Mesorhizobium shangrilense: one gene and its partner. The protein of the gene in region 1 binds, or shares a complex with, the protein of each later gene. Links are inferred from orthologs where the notes say so. Each region holds a gene or a part of one and is shown on either strand. Other genes may lie near its edges. The genes, in order: mfd and uvrA.

Region 1 (11,741 bases):
CTCGCATACGCTCGCGCACTATGTCGACTTCACCAAGGGCGTTTCCAAGCCGCTCGACCTGCCGTTCGACTTCGCAACGCTCGATCGCCTGGCGATCTCGGCTTGCGGAACGGCCTACCTCGCCGGTCTGGTCAGCAAGTACTGGTTCGAGCGCTACGCACGGCTGCCGGTCGACATCGATATCGCCTCGGAGTTCCGCTACCGCGAGATGCCACTCAGCAAGCAAAGCGCTGCGCTGTTCATCTCGCAGTCGGGCGAGACCGCCGATACGCTGGCCTCGCTGCGCTACTGCCGCAAGGAAGGCGTGCCCATCGGCGCGGTGGTGAACGTGCGCGAATCGACCATCGCGCGCGAATCCGACGTCACCCTGCCGACTCTGGCCGGCCCGGAGATCGGCGTCGCGTCGACCAAGGCGTTCACCTGCCAGCTTTCGGTCCTGGCCTCGCTCGCGGTACGCGCCGCGGTGGCGCGGGGCACGGTCACGGCCGACGAAGAGAAGGCGCTGGTGCGCCAGCTGTCGGAGGCGCCCCGCTTCGCCAGCCAGGTGCTGAAGCTGGAGGAGCAGATCGAGAAGGTGGCGCGCGAGCTGTCGCAGGTGCGCCACGTGCTCTATCTCGGCCGCGACACCAGCTTCCCGCTCGCCATGGAAGGCGCGCTAAAACTCAAGGAAATCTCGTACATACACGCCGAAGGTTATGCAGCAGGCGAGCTGAAGCATGGCCCCATCGCGCTGATCGACGAGAGCATGCCGGTCATCGTGATCGCGCCGCACGACCGCATTTTCGAAAAGACCGTCTCCAACATGCAGGAGGTCGCAGCGCGCGGCGGCAAGATCATCCTGATCACCGACCGCAAGGGGGCGGCCAACGCGACCGTGAAGACGATGGAGACGATCGTACTGCCGGATGTGCCGGAACTGATCGCGCCGATCATCTACGCTTTGCCCATCCAGATGCTGGCCTACTATACGGCGGTGTTCATGGGCACCGACGTCGACCAGCCGCGAAACCTCGCGAAGTCGGTGACCGTCGAATAGCGCCAGGGTGCTCCGACTTATTTGATTGTCCAAACCTCGTGACGCTGCTCTATTGGAGTGCAGCGCACAATCTCGGGCAAACATGTCGGACATCAGCCAAAAAGCCTCTGCAATGATGCGGCTCAGGAACTACTTCCTGACCGGCATCATCGTGACCGCGCCTTTGGCGATCACCGCCTACCTGGTCTGGTCGGTCGTGGGCTGGATCGATTCCTGGGTGAAGCCCTACATCCCGGCCCGCTATAATCCGGAAAACTACCTGCAGTTCTCCGTGCCCGGCTTCGGCCTGATCGTCGCCCTAGTAATGATCACGCTGATCGGGTTCATCACGGCGAGTTTCGTCGGCCGCGCCATCGTCGGTCTTGGCGAGCGCTTGCTCAACCGCATGCCGCTGGTGCGGAACGTCTACGGCGGGCTGAAGCAGATTTTCGAGACCGTGCTCGCCAACCGTTCCGACCTCTTCAAGGAGGTGGCGCTGTTCGAGTATCCGCGCAAGGGCGCATGGTCGATCGTCTTCATCGCCAAGCAGCAGGAATCGGAAATCAACCGCGCGCTGGCGATGGAGCACAGCCGCACCGTCGCCGTGTTCCGTCCGATTACCCCCAACGTCACCACCGGCTATTTGCTCTATGTTGACGAGAAGGACCTGATCCGACTCGACATGAGCATCGAGGACGCCGCGAAGCTGCTGATCTCCGCTGGCCTGGTGGGGCCGGAGATTGAGGCGAAGGTGCAGGCGTTGGCCGAGGCAGCACTGAGAGGACGCCGCAAGGCGGCAGAGTAGTGCGGTTCAGCCTGCCCGCAAGAGCCGCACCGCCTCGTCGCGTCCGAACAGATAGAGCAGCAGCCGCACCGCTTGTCCGCGCTCATCCTGCAGGTCCGGATCGCGCGTGAGCAGCAGCCGCGCGTCGTCGCGGGCGACCTCCAGAAGATCCGCATGGCTTTCGATGCGGGCCACCTGGAAACCCGGCGTGCCCGACTGCCGCGTGCCCAGAAGCTCGCCTTCGCCGCGCAGCTTGAGATCCTCCTCGGCGATGACGAAGCCATCTTCCGTATCGCGCATGACCGAGAGGCGGCGCTTGGCCGTCTCTCCGAGCGGGTCCTTAAAGAGGAGCACGCATGTCGACGCGCGATCGCCGCGGCCGACACGGCCGCGCAGTTGGTGGAGCTGGGCGAGGCCGAACCGTTCCGCATGCTCGATCACGATGATGGTGGCGTCCGGAACGTCGACGCCGACCTCGATGACTGTCGTCGCGATCAGCACGCGGGTCTCGCCGGACTTGAAGGCGCGCATCGCCTCGTCCTTCTCGGCGCCCTTCATGCGCCCGTGGACGAGGCCGATTGCCGATCCAAAGACAGGTTTCAATGAATTGAAACGGTCCTCCGCGGACATCAGCTTGATCTCCTCCGATTCTTCCACGAGCGGGCAGATCCAGTAGATTTTTTGCCCCTCCGAGACCGCCTTGTGCATCCGGTCGACCAGTTCGTCGAAGCGCTCTAGCGGCAAGGTGACGGTCTTGATCGGTTGCCGGCCGGCCGGCTTTTCTGTCAGGCGGGAGACGTCCATATCGCCGAAAGCAGTGAGGACGAGCGTGCGAGGGATCGGCGTCGCCGTCATGACAAGCATGTCCGGCGCGTTGCCCTTGGCCGTGATGGCGAGGCGCTGGTGCACGCCGAAGCGGTGCTGCTCGTCGACGATGGCGAGCACGAGGTCGCGATAGGCCACGGCTTCCTGGAAGAGTGCGTGGGTGCCCACCACCAGATGGATCGCGCCGCTCGCAAGGCCCTCGAGAACCTCTGCCCGTTCGCGTCCCTTCTCCCGGCCGGTGAGGATCGCCGCGCGCATGCCGGCGCGCTCGGCCAGTGGAGCGATAGTGGCGAGGTGCTGCCGGGCAAGGATCTCAGTCGGCGCCATGAGAGCCGCCTGGCCGCCAGCTTCCACGGCGCGGGCGGCGGCCAGCAGCGCAACGACGGTCTTGCCTGAGCCAACGTCGCCCTGCAGCAGGCGCAGCATGCGCTCGGGCTCGGCCAGATCGGCATTGATCTCGGCGAGCGCCTGTTCCTGGGAGGCTGTGAGCGAATAGGGGAGCGCGCGACGGACTGCGTCTTCGATCCGGCCGTCGCCAGTGAGAGGGCGGCCCGAAAGTCGGCGGGTATTCGCCCGGACCAGCGCGAGCGAGACCTGGCCGGCGAGGAATTCGTCATAGGCGAGCCTTCGCCATGCCACACCCTCGGCGGACAGATCCAAGGGGTCGGCGGGATTGTGCAAGCGCTGCAACGCCTGCGCGAAGGATGGAAACGTGTGGCGGCGCGCAATCGACGGGTCCATCCATTCCGGCATCGCGGGAACCCGGGCCAACGCCTGGCCGATCGCGCGCCGGAGGATTTTGGCGGAGAGCCCTGCCGTCAGAGGATAGACGGGCTCGACGAGCGGTAGGCTGGCCGCATCCTCGAGACGCGCGATGTGGTCGGGATGGACCATGCTCGGCCTGCCGTTGAACCATTCCATGCGGCCGCTGACGACCACCCATTCGCCTTCCGGCAGCGACTTTTCGAGATAGGCCGCGTGGGCGTGGAAGAAGGTCAGCGCGAGTTCGCCGGTGTCGTCGTGCACGTAGACGCGGTAGGGGACCGAGCGATTTCCCCGCGGCGGCGGCTGGTGGCGGTCGACGCGCACCTCCAGCGTGACGATTGCGCCCTCGGCCGCGTGCGCGATGCCGGGTCGATGGCGGCGGTCGATCACCGAGTGCGGCAGCGTGAAAATCAGGTCGCCGACACGCGCGGCGCGGTCGCCGAGGTCGGCGGGCACGACGTTCTCGATCAGTTTGGCCACCTTGGGGCCGACGCCGTCGAGCGAGGTGATGGGCGCGAACAGCGGATCGAGGAGGGGCGGGCGCATCTCACCTACGCTCCCTGCTGGAAGGGGTTGTGGACGGGCAGAGCGAGAGGTGGAGCGCGTACATGGCGAGGACATTAGGCGGATGCACCCCGCATGCAAGCATGACTCGGGCGTCTATCCACGCTATAGGCGCGCACCTGAAGAGAGGCGAAGATGACAGGCACAACACGTTCGAGCGATGGGCTGGACATCCGGCGGCGCAAGGTCCTCTTCCGCTCCTGGCATCGCGGCATGCGCGAGCTGGACCTGGTGCTGGGCACCTTCGCGGATGCGACGATCGACGGCTTGACCGACGCTGAAATCGACCAATATGAGCATCTTCTGGATATTCCCGACACCGACCTTCTGGCCTGGGTCACCGGCGAACGGCAAATCCCGGCCGAACACAACACACCGCTCTTCGAGCGCATACTCGCGTTCCGAAGGGCGATGACATTCTGAACGTGACCCGATGAGCCTGACGAAAACGATCGGCCTGCCGAAGGGCAGGGCCGGGCTGTTCACCCTAGACGGCGTAGCCGACGGCTACGAAGCGTTCGCGCTGGCCCAGATCTCGAAGGAGATCGCAGCAGACCGGCCGATGATCTTCGTCGCGCGCGACGGACAGAAGCTGCCCCAACTTATCGAGGCCCTCGCCTTCGTTGCGCCGGACCTGCCCGTGCTCGACTTTCCAGCCTGGGACTGTCTACCCTATGACCGGGTCTCGCCCGGCGCCGACGCCGCCGCGAGGCGGCTCGATGCGCTCGGCGCGATGATCGCCCTAGCCAGGGCGCCGCACCGCGCGCTTGTGCTGACGACAGCTAACGCACTATTGCAACGCATCCCGCCGGCCGAGATCATCGACGCGCAGACCTTCCGCGCTAAGCCCGGCAACCAGATCGACATGAAAGCGCTGACCGCGCGGCTGGAAAGCGCCGGTTTTGACCGGGTGTCGACGGTGCGCGACATCGGCGAGTTCGCCGTGCGCGGCGGCATACTGGATCTATTCGCGCCGGGAACGCCGGAGGCGCTGCGGCTCGACTTCTTCGGCGACACGCTGGAATCGATCCGGGCCTTTGACGTCGCAACCCAGCGTACGACCGGGCAGCGCAGCACGATGACGCTCCAGGCGATGAGCGAAGTGGCGCTGACGCCGGAGACGATCAGCCGCTTCCGCCGCGCCTATATCGAGACATTCGGCGCGCCGTCGCGCGACGACGCGCTCTATGCTGCCGTGTCGGAGGGACGTCGCTTCTCGGGCATGGAGCACTGGCTGCCGCTGTTCTACGAACGGCTCGACACCATCTTCGACTATGTGGCTGACGCTCCCGTCGTGTTTGATCACCTGGCGCACGAGGCGCTGACGGAGCGCCACGCACTGATCCTCGACCACTACGAGGCCCGCAGGAAGCAGGGCGACAGCGCCCTGAAGGATGCGGTGCCCTACAAGCCCATCCCGCCTGACCGGCTCTACCTTTCGCCGGAAGACGTGGCGAAGGCGATCGGCGAGCGCACCGGCATAGATCTCACGCCGTTCGACGCCCCTGAGGTGACGGGCCGCAAGGTACTGCACGGCGGATCGAGGGCGGGGCGCAGCTTCGAGCAGGAGCGCGCGGACCCCAACGCAAACGTCTTCGATGCCGTCGTGAAACACGTCGCCGACGAACGCGCGGCGAAACGCAAGGTGGTGATCGCCGGCTGGACGGAAGGTTCGCTCGATCGCCTCGGCCAGATCCTCGGCGAGCATCACCTCGGCAACCTCGCCAAGGTGACGACACTCGCAGACGTCGAGCGGCTGAAAGACGGGCAGGCCGGTCTCGCGGTGCTGCCGATGGAGGCCGGATTTGAAACGGACGGGTTGGTCGTCGTCGCGGAGCAGGACGTGCTCGGCGACCGCCTCGTTCGCCGCAAGAAGCGCAAACGCGCGGCGGATTTCATCGCAGAGGTGGCCTCGCTGTCGGCCAACGACATCGTCGTGCATTCTGATCACGGCATCGGCCGCTTCATCGGCCTCAAGACGATCGAGGCGGCGGGCGCGCCGCACGATTGCCTGGAGATCCACTACGCGGGAGACGGACGGCTCTTCCTTCCGGTTGAGAACATCGAACTCCTGTCGCGCTACGGGTCCGACTCTGCGGAAGCGACGCTCGACAAGCTCGGCGGCGGCGCATGGCAGTCGCGCAAGGCGAAGCTCAAGCGCCGCCTGCTCGAGATGGCCGGTCAGCTGATCAATCTCGCCGCGGAACGCCAGATGCGGCCGGCTCCGGAAATCAACCCGCCGGACGGGCTCTATGGCGAGTTCGCCGCGCGCTTCCCCTACGACGAGACGGACGATCAGCAGAGCGCCATCGACGCGGTGCTGGACGACCTCTCGCTCGGCAAGCCGATGGACAGGCTGATCTGCGGCGACGTCGGCTTCGGCAAGACCGAGGTGGCGTTGCGCGCCGCGTTCGTCGCTGCAATGGAAGGGTTCCAGGTCGCGGTGGTGGTGCCGACTACGCTGCTTGCCCGGCAGCATTTCAAGACGTTCTCGCAGCGCTTTTCCGGCCTGCCGGTTACCGTCCGCCAGGCCTCGCGGCTGGTCGGTTCCAAGGAACTGGCCGAGACCAAGAAGGGCATCACGGACGGCACCGTCGACGTTGTCGTCGGCACGCACGCGCTGCTGGGCTCCTCGATCACTTTCAAGAACCTCGGCCTACTGATCATCGACGAGGAGCAGCATTTTGGGGTCAAGCACAAGGAGCGGCTGAAGGAGCTGAAGAGCGACGTGCACGTGCTGACGCTCTCGGCGACGCCGATTCCGCGCACGCTGCAGCTGGCGCTGACGGGGGTTCGTGAGCTGTCGCTGATCGCGACGCCGCCCGTCGACCGTATGGCGGTAAGGACCTTCATCTCGCCCTTCGATCCGCTGGTGATCCGCGAGACCCTGCTGCGCGAGCGCTATCGCGGCGGCCAGAGTTTTTATGTCGTTCCGCGCATCTCCGATCTCGCCGAGATCAAGGATTTTCTCCACGAGCAGGTGCCTGAGCTGAAGGTCGGCATCGCCAACGGGCAGATGCCGCCGGGCGAGCTCGACGACATCATGAACGCCTTCTACGACGGCCAGTACGACGTGCTGCTGTCGACGACCATCGTGGAGTCCGGCCTCGATATCCCGACTGCGAATACGATGATCGTGCACCGCGCCGACATGTTCGGCCTTGCCCAGCTTTACCAGCTGCGCGGCAGGGTGGGGCGCTCCAAAGTGCGTGCGTATTCGCTGTTCACCCTGCCGGCGAACAAGCAGCTCACCGACACCGCCGAACGCCGGCTGAAGGTGCTGCAGTCGCTCGACACGCTCGGCGCGGGCTTCCAGCTCGCCAGCCACGACCTCGACATACGTGGCGCCGGCAACCTGCTCGGCGAGGAGCAGTCCGGCCACATCAAGGAGGTCGGCTTCGAGCTCTACCAGCAGATGCTCGAAGAGGCGGTCGCTGAGATCAAGGGCACGGGCGAGGTTTCGGACGGCGATTGGTCGCCGCAGATCTCGGTCGGCACTGCCGTGATGATCCCGGAAGGCTACGTGCCCGACCTGCAGCTCAGGCTGGCGCTCTATCGCCGCCTGGGCGAACTGGAGACCCCGGAAGAGATCGACGCCTTCGGGGCCGAGCTGATCGACCGATTCGGCCCGCTGCCGGAAGAGGTGAAGCACCTGCTAAAGATCGTCTTCATCAAGGCGCTGTGCCGCAAGGCCAATGTCGAGAAGCTCGACGCCGGACCGAAGGGCGTCGTAATCCAGTTCCGCAAGCGCGAGTTCTCCAATCCGGTTGGTCTCGTCCGCTACATCGGCGAGCAGGGAAGCCTGGCGAAGATCAGGCCCGACCAGAGCGTGGTGTTCATCCGCGACTGGCCGACGCCCGACAAGCGGCTGGCAGGCTCGGCCGTTGTGATGACGCAACTGGCGCGCCTCGTGGAGAAGGCAGCGGCGTAGGCGGCTGTCAGCCGCCAGATGCCCTCGGTCACAAATATTCCGGTTGGCTCCAGGCTCGCTTGCCGTCGGCGGCGGTGACCACCATGCGGCACCAGGAGCCCGCGAATTTGGAGAGGTCGAGCGTGGCGGTGGTGATGGCCTCGCCATGGACGACTTCAGAGGCGGAAGCACGGCCGGCAAGCGAGATCGAACGGGCGGGCGTGGTCTCGACGTGGAGCTTGTCCCCGTCGCGCTCCACCGACAGGATTTCCGGGCCCTGGCTGGCGTAGTAGTGACCGGCCTTGAGCGCCGCGAGCAGGGCTTCCGGCGTCAGTTCCTCGGCCTTGACCTGCACCCAGCCCCCGAAAGCGCCGTCAGCCTTGAAGTGCGCATCGTCGGCGGCAAAGCCGGTGAGCTTACGGCCCGCGTTCAGGAGATGGTCGAACATCACCACACCATCCGGGCGCGCCGACAGCAGTTCGCAGGTGTGGTTGTAGATCTCCACCGCGTGGGCGGCGTCGATCGACAGCCCGTCCTCGGTATTGAGCCCGTACCATTGCGGATGGGCGATGCCGACGAATGCGCCTGCCTCGGCTGCCCGCCGAGCCAGCTGCGGGCCGGTCTCGGACGCGCTCGTGGCAGCGAAATCGAGCGGCAGGCCGACCGCCAGGATGTGCCAAAGCTCACCCAGATGCGTGTTCGGCGCATGCAGCTCGGCGCCGATGATCGTGGTGAACGTCTCGTCGCGGAACGGACGCGTATCGGTCAGCGGAAAATCGAAGTTTTGCAGGAAATGGTCGGAGAGACAGAGGAAGTCATAGCCGGCCGCCTTGTAGCGCCCGCAGACGTCCTGCGGCTCCAGCCCGCCGTCCGATCGGTTGGAATGGGTGTGCAGATTGCCGCGGTAGAATTTTCCCGGCGCGGCGAAGGTGGCGAGCATGGTGTCTCCTGTCATGCGTCAGTTCATCAGGACGAAATGGTCCGGGCCGACCTGGTCGTAGACCGGGGCCTCGAAGGCGTGGCCGACCGGACGGATGGGTGAAGGAAGCTGGCCTGCCGGCAGTGCGGCGGTGCGGCGCCTGGACGGGTCTGGACTGGGGACGGCCGACAGCAGCGTCCTTGTATAGTCATGCCGCGGATCGCCGAAGACGGTGGCCCTAGGGCCGATCTCGACGATCCGCCCCAGGCACATCACGGCGACGCGGTGGCTCATGCGCTCGACGACGGCCATGTCGTGCGAGATGAAGAGATAGGAAAGCCCCAGCTCCTCCTGCAGCTCGATCATCAGGTTGACGACCTGCGCCTGTATCGACACGTCGAGTGCCGAAACCGGCTCGTCGGCGATGATGATCTTGGGCGAAAGCGTCAGCGCCCGGGCAATGCAGAGCCGCTGGCGCTGGCCGCCGGAGAACTCGTGCGGGTAGCGCTCCAGCTGCTCTTCGGTCAGGCCTACGCGCTGGATCAGCGAGACCACGCGATCGCGCAGGGCAGAGCCGGTTGAGATTCCGTGGATGACCAGCGGTTCGGCCACCTGCTCGAAGGCGGTCAGGCGCGGGTCGAGCGCCGCATAGGGATCCTGAAAGATGATCTGCATGTCGCGGCGTCTGGCCCGGAGCCTGTCCTTGGTCAGGGTCAGCACGTCTTCGCCCTCGAGCTCGACGGCGCCGGAATTGGGCTCGACCAATCTGAGGATCGAGCGGCCGGTGGTGGACTTGCCGCAACCCGATTCGCCCACCAGCGAGAGAGTTTCGCCCTTGCCGAGGGTGAACGAGACGCCATCGACGGCATGGACATTGGCGACGTGCCGCTTGAACGCCCCCGTACGCACGGGAAAACGCGTCGTCAGGTCACGCACGGTAAGCAGCGGTTCTCTTTTTGCCCTGGTCTCCGAATCCGGCGTCTCGTCGCCGAAGCGGCGCGGACCGGCAAACGGCTTCATGCTGCCGAGCCTGGGCACGGCGGCCAGCAGCCTTCTGGTGTAGGACTCTGATGGAGCCGCGAACAGCGCGGCCGTGGTGTTCTCCTCGACCTTGCGGCCGTGATGCATGACCACGACCCGGTCGGCGATCTCGGCGACCACGCCCATGTCGTGGGTGATGAAGAGGACAGCCATCTCCGAAGCGTCCGCCAGCTCGCGCAGCAGATCGAGAATCTGCGCCTGGATGGTGACGTCGAGTGCGGTCGTCGGCTCGTCGGCGATCAGCAGGCGCGGCTCGCAGGCGAGCGCCATGGCGATGACAACGCGCTGGCGCATGCCGCCCGACAGCTCGTGAGGATACTGGGCAAAGCGCCGTTCCGGTTCGGGAATGCGCACGCGCCTGAGCAGATCGACCGCCCTATGTGCTGCCTCCGCGGCATCGACCCGGCGATGCTGGCGGATCACTTCGGCGATCTGTTCGCCGACGGTGAACACCGGATTGAGGCTTGTCATCGGCTCCTGGAAGATCATAGCGATCTCGTCGCCGCGGATCTGCTGAATTGACTTTCCGGACAATTGCGTCAGGTCGCAGTCGGAGCCGTCGCGACGCCGGAAGCGGATGGCGCCGGCGTCGATGCTCCCGCCATTGAACGCGGTCAGGCCGAGCATGGACATCGCCGTCACCGACTTGCCGGAGCCCGACTCCCCGACGACGGCGACGCATTCACCCGCGGCCACGGTGAAGGAGAGGTCGTCGACGGCAACGAACTGGCCGCGCTCGGTCGCAAAGCTGATGCGCAGGTTCTCGACGCTGAGCAGCATGGGGGCGGTCATGGCGGTTTCCTGGAAAAGGGTAGAGCGCGGCCGCCGGCGATAGCGCTCGCCGACGGCCTGGCTGGATCAGTCGGCGACGGCGACGTTGCCGGCGCGGAAGTCGAGCACGTAGGGGATGTGGCCGGGCAGGGGCTTCCACTCGACGCTCTTGCTGAGGCCGTACGATTCGTATGGCTGGTAGAGCAGCACGAACGGCGCCTCTTCCTTCACATAGGCCATGATCTCGGCATAGGCGGCCTTGCGCTCCGCGACGTCAGTCGAGAAACGGAAGCGCTCCCACATCGCGGTGTATTCTTCGCTGGGCTTCCACGAACCGCTGGTGATGCGGGCGCCGGTCGGGCTCCACATCGTACCGTAGGAACCGGCCGGATCGGCGAAATACATCGGGTTCGACCAGTTGCGGGTTTCCATGTCGGCGTCGTTGCCGGTCCACTTGGGATCGACGTTGAGGTTCAGCTCGACGCCGATCGCGGCCCACATCTCCTTGATCGCCTGGGCGGCGAGCAGGCCGTTGGTGTAGTAGACCGCGTCGGTGTCGAAGCGGATCGGCTTGCCGTCGTAGCTCGACTCGGCGAGCAGGGCCTTGGCCTTCTCCAGGTCGTATTCGAACGTTTTCAGTTCGGGCGTGTAGAGCTCGCCATACTGCGGATAGGTATGGGTCGAGGGAACAACGGCCTTGCCCAGCCAAAGCGCCTCGTTGAGCAGGTCGCGGTCGATGGCGTGGCTGAGCGCCTGACGGAGCTTCTTGTCGGCCAGGCGCGGGTTCTCGGTGTTGAAGAACACCAGATGGAAGAGCGGGGTGACGTTGCCCTCGACCTTGAGCGCGGGATTGGCTTCGATCGTTGCCAGCTGATCCGGCGCCACGTTGGTGATGATGTCGACTTCGCCATTGGCCAGCGCGGTCAGGCGCGTCGCCATCTCGCCGATGCGGCGCAGTTCGACGCGGTCGAGCGGGGCAGCCTCGCCGTAGTGCTCGGCGAACTTCTCGTAGACGACCGTCTCGCCCGGCTGGAAAGCGCTGATGCGGTACGGCCCGGTCCCGACGGGCTTCAGGCCGAAGGCTTCAAAGTCGGATACATCGGCGACCTGCGGGTCGCCGGTCAGGCCCATCACATAGGCCTTGGGG
Region 2 (6,582 bases), 260 kb from region 1 along the record:
GGGGCGGCAAGGCTTGCCGCCATGGCGGCCGCGAGGGTGGGGGCCGGCGCGGTCACGCTGATGTCGCCGGCAAACGCCCTGCAGGTGAGCGCGGCGCACCTCACATCCATCATGTTGCGCGAGACGGACACGCTCGAAGACGTACGCGACTTCCTCGCCGAGCGCCGGCCGCGGGCGCTGGTGTTCGGACCCGGCCTCGGCCCCCAGGTGGAAGTCGGCCGTTTCCTCATCGACCTGTTGCCCGTCGCCCACGAGCACTGCGGCGGGATCGTCATAGATGCCGATGGTCTCACCTCGGCTTCGAAGCAGCTCGACGACTTCGTCGCGGCGGCAACGTCAGAACGGGCGCCGGAACTCGTACTCACGCCGCATGCCGGCGAGTTCGCGCGGCTGTTCCCGGACTTGGCCGCAGACGATCGCCTGTCGAAGCTCGACAAGGCGCGGCAGGCGACGGCGCGCACGGGCGCGACTGTTGTCTACAAGGGGCCCGACACAGTGATCGCCGCGCCCGACGGCCGCGCGGTCATCAACGCCAACGGCACGCCGCTGCTGGCGACCGCCGGGTCCGGCGACGTGCTCTCGGGCCTGATCGCCGGTCTGCTCGCGCAAGGCATGCCCACATTCGACGCCGCCTGTGCGGCGGTCTGGATGCATGCGGAAGCGGCGGCCCGCTTCGGCCCGGGGCTGATCGCCGAGGATCTGCCGGCTGCGATCTGCCCCGTCCTGAGGGAACTGCGGCGTTAGCCGACGCGCTCCATGAAGGCCATTGCCGCATGTGGGGCGCGAATCTTGCCCTCGTGGATGAAGTACACGAAGACGTCGCGCGGACGCTGCTCAAGCTTGCGTGACGGATCGGCGAGGGGAAGATCGCCGGGCTGCCCGCCCTCCGCCCATTGCCGCGCCCTTTTCACCCAGCCGTCGAGTTCCTTCGGCGGATAGGCGGTAGGCACGTCGTCCTCGCCCTTCTGCAGCCGCGCATAAATGAAGTCGGAGGTGACGTCGGCGATCTCGGGATAGTCGTGGTGGTGCGCGTAACAGATCGCCGCCTTGTATTTTGCGGCGAGCGTGACGAATTCGGGCACGCCAAAGCTGGCATGGCGCACTTCCAGCACATGGCGGAGCGGAACGCCGCCGTCGTTCTCCTGCAGGAGCTTGAGAAATGCCTCGAAATCGTCTGGTTCGAACTTCTTGGTCGGTGCGAACTGCCAGACGATCGGACCGAGCCGGTCGCCGAGTTCCCGTACGCCCGTGTCCCAGAATTTCTTCAGGGATTCAGCAGCTTCGCCCAGCACCTTCTTGTTGGTGACGAAGCGGTTGCCCTTCACGGAGAAGACAAAGCCATCCGGCGCGTCGGCTGCCCACTTGGCGAACGTCTCGGGCGTCTGCCCCCGATAGTAGGTGCCGTTGATCTCGATGGTCGGCACTTGCCGGGCGGCGAACTGAAGCTGCTGCTTTTTCGGCAGGTCGCCGGGATAAAAAGTGCCTTCCCACGGTTCGAAGGTCCAGCCGCCCATGCCGGCTCGGATTGTCCCGGAATTTCCCATCCTGTCTTGCCTCTCGTCGCTGGTTTGTTCGACCGCCGCAGTGAGGCGCTATCAGGACATTCTGGCGAGATCGGTCAAGTCGTCGAACACAACCCTGCTGACATGCGAGTGGCGCGCCGGTGCAGTAGCCATGCACAGAAGGGGAGGTCAGCTTGCGGCGGCCGGCAGGGATTGTCGTTCCGCCTCGTGGCTCGCCAGTGCGGCCTTGATCGCGGGGGCTCCGGCCACGATCAGCGCCTCGCTGACATGCATGCCGGTGGCGAGGAGCTTGCGGCCGAGCATATGGTCGGCCGGTCGATTTACCGAGTGGACGGCCACCAGCTTCGGCCCCCTGAAATGATAGACCGAGAAGCTGTTCTGGTCGGGCGTCCCGTTGGCAATGAAACGGTCGGCGCCGAACGACAGGCCCGCCATCTGCAGCTTGACCGCGCCCTGATCCGACCAGAACCAGGGAACCTCGCGATAGGGGGCCGCCCTGCCCATGATGCTGCGGGCGGCATGACGCGCCTGATCCGTGGCGTTCTGCACCGATTCCAGCCGTTCGGACCTGCCGCTCAGCCAGTGAGCGTAGGAGACGCAGTCTCCGATCGCATAGATGTTTGGGACGGAGCTTTGCATGTCGGGGCCGACCGCCACGCCGTTGTCGATTGTGCAACCGGCCTGGCGGGCGAGATCAAAATCGGCATCGGCGCCGATGCCGACGATGACGAGATCGGCATCGAGGCGTTCGCCGGCTTTCGTCACCACGGCCCGCAGTCTGGCTCCGTCGCGCTCCAAATGCTCGATCGCGCTGCCGAGCAGCAGCCGGACGCCCAGCGAGCGGTGGTAGTCGGCCAGGAACGAAGAGATCTGCGGGGCGACCGCGCGGGCCAGCAGGCGATCCGCCGCTTCCACGACGGCGACCTGCTTTCCCATCATCGCGAGCGAGGCTGCCGCCTCCAGCCCGATGAAGCCGCCGCCGATGACGACGACGGATTGCGCCGAGGGCAGGGCGCTGCGCAGCGCCCGCGCATCATCGGCTGAACGCAGGTAGTGGACGCCGTCGCCGTCGACACCCTGCACGGCAAGTCGCCGCGGCTTTGCTCCCGTCGCCAGCACGAGCCGGTCGAACGACGCGGTCGAGCCGTCCTGCAAAGTGAGCTCGCGCCCGGCCGAATCGATGGACTGGACGCGCTGGCCGAAGCGGAGCTCCACCCTGTTGTCGACATAGACGCTCTCGGCACGCAGCAATTGCGGCTTAGCGTCAGGCGTCTTCAGGAATGTCTTGGAGAGGGGAGGCTTGTGGTATGGAACTTCTGTCTCGCCGGAGAAGAGCGCAATCGGCCCTTCATATCCCTCCTGGCGCAGCGCGACCGCCAACTGGCTGCCGCCGTGCCCCGCCCCGATGATGGCAACACCGTTCTTCATTCCGTCACCACGCCCTTGCCGCGCATTGTTGATAACTGCCACGCTGGATCATGGCCGATCGCCGCCACATCCCTTGTCGCCACGGCGACCTGCCTTGGCGTGTCCGATGCGTTCATAGCCCATTCGTATCCCTTGTGATGCCCCTCCTCGCGCAAGGTTCCCGCGGCTCGCGCCTCGAGGGGGAACGAGCTTGCGATGGACAGGCTTCGTGAGGGGGCATGCGGAGGATAGCCGCACGCGGAATGTAGTGACTTTCCGCGAAGCTCCAAGGGCAAGAGGATGTGGCAGGATTCTGCATTCACGGCTGGCCGGACGTCCGCCGGGGAAAGGTCACCCGGCGCCAGCGCCGCGGCCTACTCCGCGGCCTCGCGCTTCCTTGCCCCCGGCCGCCTCTCCAGCAGTTCCTGCAGGAACTGGCCGGTGTAGCTCCGCTTCTCGTGCACCACATCCTCCGGACGACCGGAGACGACCAGCTCGCCGCCGCCGTCGCCGCCCTCCGGCCCGAGGTCGAGCACCCAGTCGGCCGTCTTGATGACCTCCAGATTGTGCTCGATGACCGCGACCGTGTTGCCCTGGTCGACCAGTTCGTGCAGCACCTCGAGCAGCTTGGCCACATCGTGGAAGTGCAGGCCGGTGGTCGGCTCGTCGAGGATGTAGAGCGTCTTGCCGGTCGCCTTGCGCGACAGTTCCTTGGCGAGCTTGATGCGCTGCGCCTCGCCGCCTGACAGCGTCGTCGCCTGCTGGCCGATGTGGATGTAGCCCAGCCCCACCTGCTTCAGCGTCGTCAGCTTGTCGCGCACGGCCGGCACTGCTGCGAAGAAGTCGACGCCTTCCTCCACCGTCATGTCCAGCACGTCGGCGATCGACTTGCCCTTGAAGGTGACATCCAGCGTTTCGCGGTTGTAGCGCTTGCCGTGGCAGACGTCGCAGGTGACGTAGACATCGGGCAGAAAGTGCATCTCGATCTTGATGACGCCATCGCCCTGGCAGGCCTCGCAGCGGCCGCCCTTGACGTTGAACGAAAAGCGGCCCGGCTGGTAGCCACGCGCCTTGGCCTCGGGCAGCCCCGCGAACCAGTCGCGGATCGGCGTGAAGGCGCCCGTGTAGGTGGCCGGATTGGAACGCGGCGTGCGGCCGATCGGGCTCTGGTCGATGTCGATGACCTTGTCGAGGAACTCCAGTCCCTCGATGCGATCGTGCTCGGCGGGTTGCTCGCGCGACCCCATGATGCGGCGGGACGCCGCCTTGAACAGCGTCTCGATCAGGAATGTGGATTTGCCGCCGCCCGACACGCCGGTGACGCAGGTGAAGGTGCCGAGCGGGATTTCCGCCGTCACGTTCTTGAGGTTGTTGCCGCGCGCGCCCACCACCTTGATGCGCTTGTTCTTCTTCAGTTCGCGCCGGGCTTCCGGCATGGCGATCTCAAGCTGGCCGGAAAGATACTTCCCGGTGATAGAGTTCGGGTTCGCCATGATGGCTTCCGGCGTGCCCTCCGCGATCACGCGGCCGCCATGGATGCCGGCGGCGGGACCGATGTCGACGACATAGTCGGCATGCAGGATCGCGTCCTCGTCGTGCTCCACCACGATCACTGTGTTGCCCAGGTCGCGCAGGTGCTTCAGCGTGTCGAGCAGCCGGGCGTTGTCGCGCTGGTGGAGGCCGATCGATGGCTCGTCCAGCACGTAGAGCACGCCGGTCAGGCCCGAGCCGATCTGCGAGGCGAGCCGGATACGCTGGCTCTCGCCGCCCGACAGCGTGCCGGAATTGCGCGACAGCGTCAGATAGTCGAGGCCGACGTCGTTGAGGAAGCGCAGGCGCTCGCGGATCTCCTTGAGGATGCGCACCGCGATCTCGTTCTGCTTGGCGTTGAGGCCTTGGGGCAGATCGCTGAACCAGGCATCGGCCTTGCGGATCGAGAGTTCCGTGACCTCGCCGATGTGCTTGCCGGCCACCTTGACTGCCAGGGCCTCCGGCTTCAGGCGATAGCCGTTGCAGGCAGGGCAGGGGGTCGCCGCCATGAAGCGCTCGATCTCCTCGCGCATCCAGGCGGAATCGGTTTCCTTCCAGCGCCGCTCGAGGTTCGGGATGACGCCTTCAAAAGTCTTGGTCGTTTTGTAGGAGCGCAGGCCGTCGTCATAGTTGAACGCGACCTGCGTCTCGCCGGTGCCGCGCAGGATCGCCCGCTTGCCTTCCTCGGGAAGATCACGCCAGCGGTCGCCGAGCTTGAAGCCGTACACCTTGCCCAGTCCCTCGAGGGTCTGGGCGTAGTACGGCGAACTGGACTTCGCCCACGGGGCGATCGCGCCTTCGCGCAGCGAGACGTGGTCTTCGGGGACGATCAAATTCTCGTCGATGGCGCGCTGGCTGCCCAACCCGTCGCAGGTCGGGCAGGCGCCGAACGGATTGTTGAAGGAGAAGAGCCGCGGTTCAATCTCGGGAATGGTGAAACCGGAAACGGGGCAGGCGAATTTTTCCGAGAACAGGATCCGCTCATGCGTCTCGTTCTTCGACTTATAGGCGCTGTCGCCTCCTGCCGTCTCTTCGATCGGCAACGGCTTGTCGGCAAATTCCGCGACGGCCAGCCCTTCGGCCAGCTTCAGCGCAGTTTCCATGGAATCGGCAAGGCGCGTGGCGAGGTCGCCGCGCACGACCACACGGTCGACCACAACGTCGATGTCGTGCTTGTACTTCTTGTCCAGGGCCGGGACGTCGGCGATCTCGTAGAAGACGCCGTCCACCTTGACGCGCTGAAAACCTTTCTTCTGGAGTTCGGCCAGTTCTTTCCTGTACTCGCCCTTGCGTCCGCGGACGATGGGGGCGGTGATGTAGAGGCGCGTGCCCTCGGGAAGGGCCAGGACCCGATCGACCATCTGGCTGACCGTCTGGCTCTCGATCGGCAGGCCCGTGGCCGGCGAATAGGGCACGCCGACGCGCGCCCACAAGAGGCGCATGTAGTCGTAGATCTCGGTGACGGTGCCGACCGTCGAACGCGGGTTGCGGCTGGTCGTCTTCTGCTCGATCGAGATAGCCGGCGACAGGCCGTCGATCTGGTCGACGTCCGGCTTCTGCATCATCTCCAGGAACTGCCGCGCATAGGCCGACAGGCTCTCGACATAGCGCCGCTGCCCCTCGGCATAGATGGTGTCGAACGCGAGCGATGACTTTCCTGAGCCCGAGAGCCCGGTCATCACGACGAGGCTGTCGCGTGGCAGGTCGAGGTCGACGTTCTTCAGATTGTGTTCGCGCGCGCCGCGAATGGAGATGAACTTGTGGTCCGGCATGACCATCCATTTTTACAGGTGAGAGCGTGGAGCTTGCGCGCGGCTGCGCAGCCGTCGCCCGAATGTAGGCGTGGATTATCAGATGTCGAGGGGAGAACGCAACGGAAACAAAAACAACTGACATCGTGTTGTCAGGAGCAGACGCCGTTGGGCACGTCCTCTCGCGCCGTTGTGCCGCTTGACCCGATCTATTGCGCTCCGATCACATTTTGCCGGCGAAGGTCCGTTTTTGGTTGACGGGCTTGGCCGATCGGCAGAGAATCACCAGTGTCCTTTCAGGACTTGCGAGGTAAAAGGCCGCCTGCGAGGCGCCGCAGGCTCGCGAGGAGAAAGCGGCATTTGGAGCAACG

Evidence for each region.
Region 2: the proteins of mfd (region 1) and uvrA are in contact, whole or in part, in a crystal structure (PDB 4DFC), measured with the Escherichia coli proteins. The link is inferred for Mesorhizobium shangrilense from one-to-one orthologs.

Annotation. Positions count from the first base shown.
Region 1 is NZ_JAQGPN010000001.1:3,213,746-3,225,486, reverse strand. The notes cover bases 4,074-8,084. They hold mfd (transcription-repair coupling factor), read left to right. Parts: upstream 4,074-4,386; coding sequence 4,387-7,884; downstream 7,885-8,084. Other genes in these bases: PD284_RS15490 (CehA/McbA family metallohydrolase), read right to left, coding at 7,913-8,084; PD284_RS15500 (FAD assembly factor SdhE), read left to right, coding at 4,089-4,376. In the rest of the region: glmS (glutamine--fructose-6-phosphate transaminase (isomerizing)), read left to right, coding at 1-1,036; PD284_RS15510 (DUF502 domain-containing protein), read left to right, coding at 1,149-1,820; ATP-dependent DNA helicase RecG, read right to left, coding at 1,827-3,935; more of PD284_RS15490, read right to left, coding at 8,085-8,818; PD284_RS15485 (ABC transporter ATP-binding protein), read right to left, coding at 8,822-10,615; PD284_RS15480 (ABC transporter substrate-binding protein), read right to left, coding at 10,682-11,741. UniProt on the Escherichia coli protein: Couples transcription and DNA repair by recognizing RNA polymerase (RNAP) stalled at DNA lesions. Mediates ATP-dependent release of RNAP and its truncated transcript from the DNA, and recruitment of nucleotide excision repair machinery to the damaged site.
Region 2 is NZ_JAQGPN010000001.1:2,953,913-2,960,494, forward strand. Bases 3,105-6,582 are described here. They hold uvrA (excinuclease ABC subunit UvrA), read right to left. Parts: upstream 6,233-6,582; coding sequence 3,305-6,232; downstream 3,105-3,304. Also shown: PD284_RS14235 (NAD(P)H-hydrate dehydratase), read left to right, coding at 1-744; PD284_RS14240 (DUF72 domain-containing protein), read right to left, coding at 741-1,544; PD284_RS14245 (NAD(P)/FAD-dependent oxidoreductase), read right to left, coding at 1,692-2,951. UniProt on the Escherichia coli protein: The UvrABC repair system catalyzes the recognition and processing of DNA lesions. UvrA is an ATPase and a DNA-binding protein. A damage recognition complex composed of 2 UvrA and 2 UvrB subunits scans DNA for abnormalities.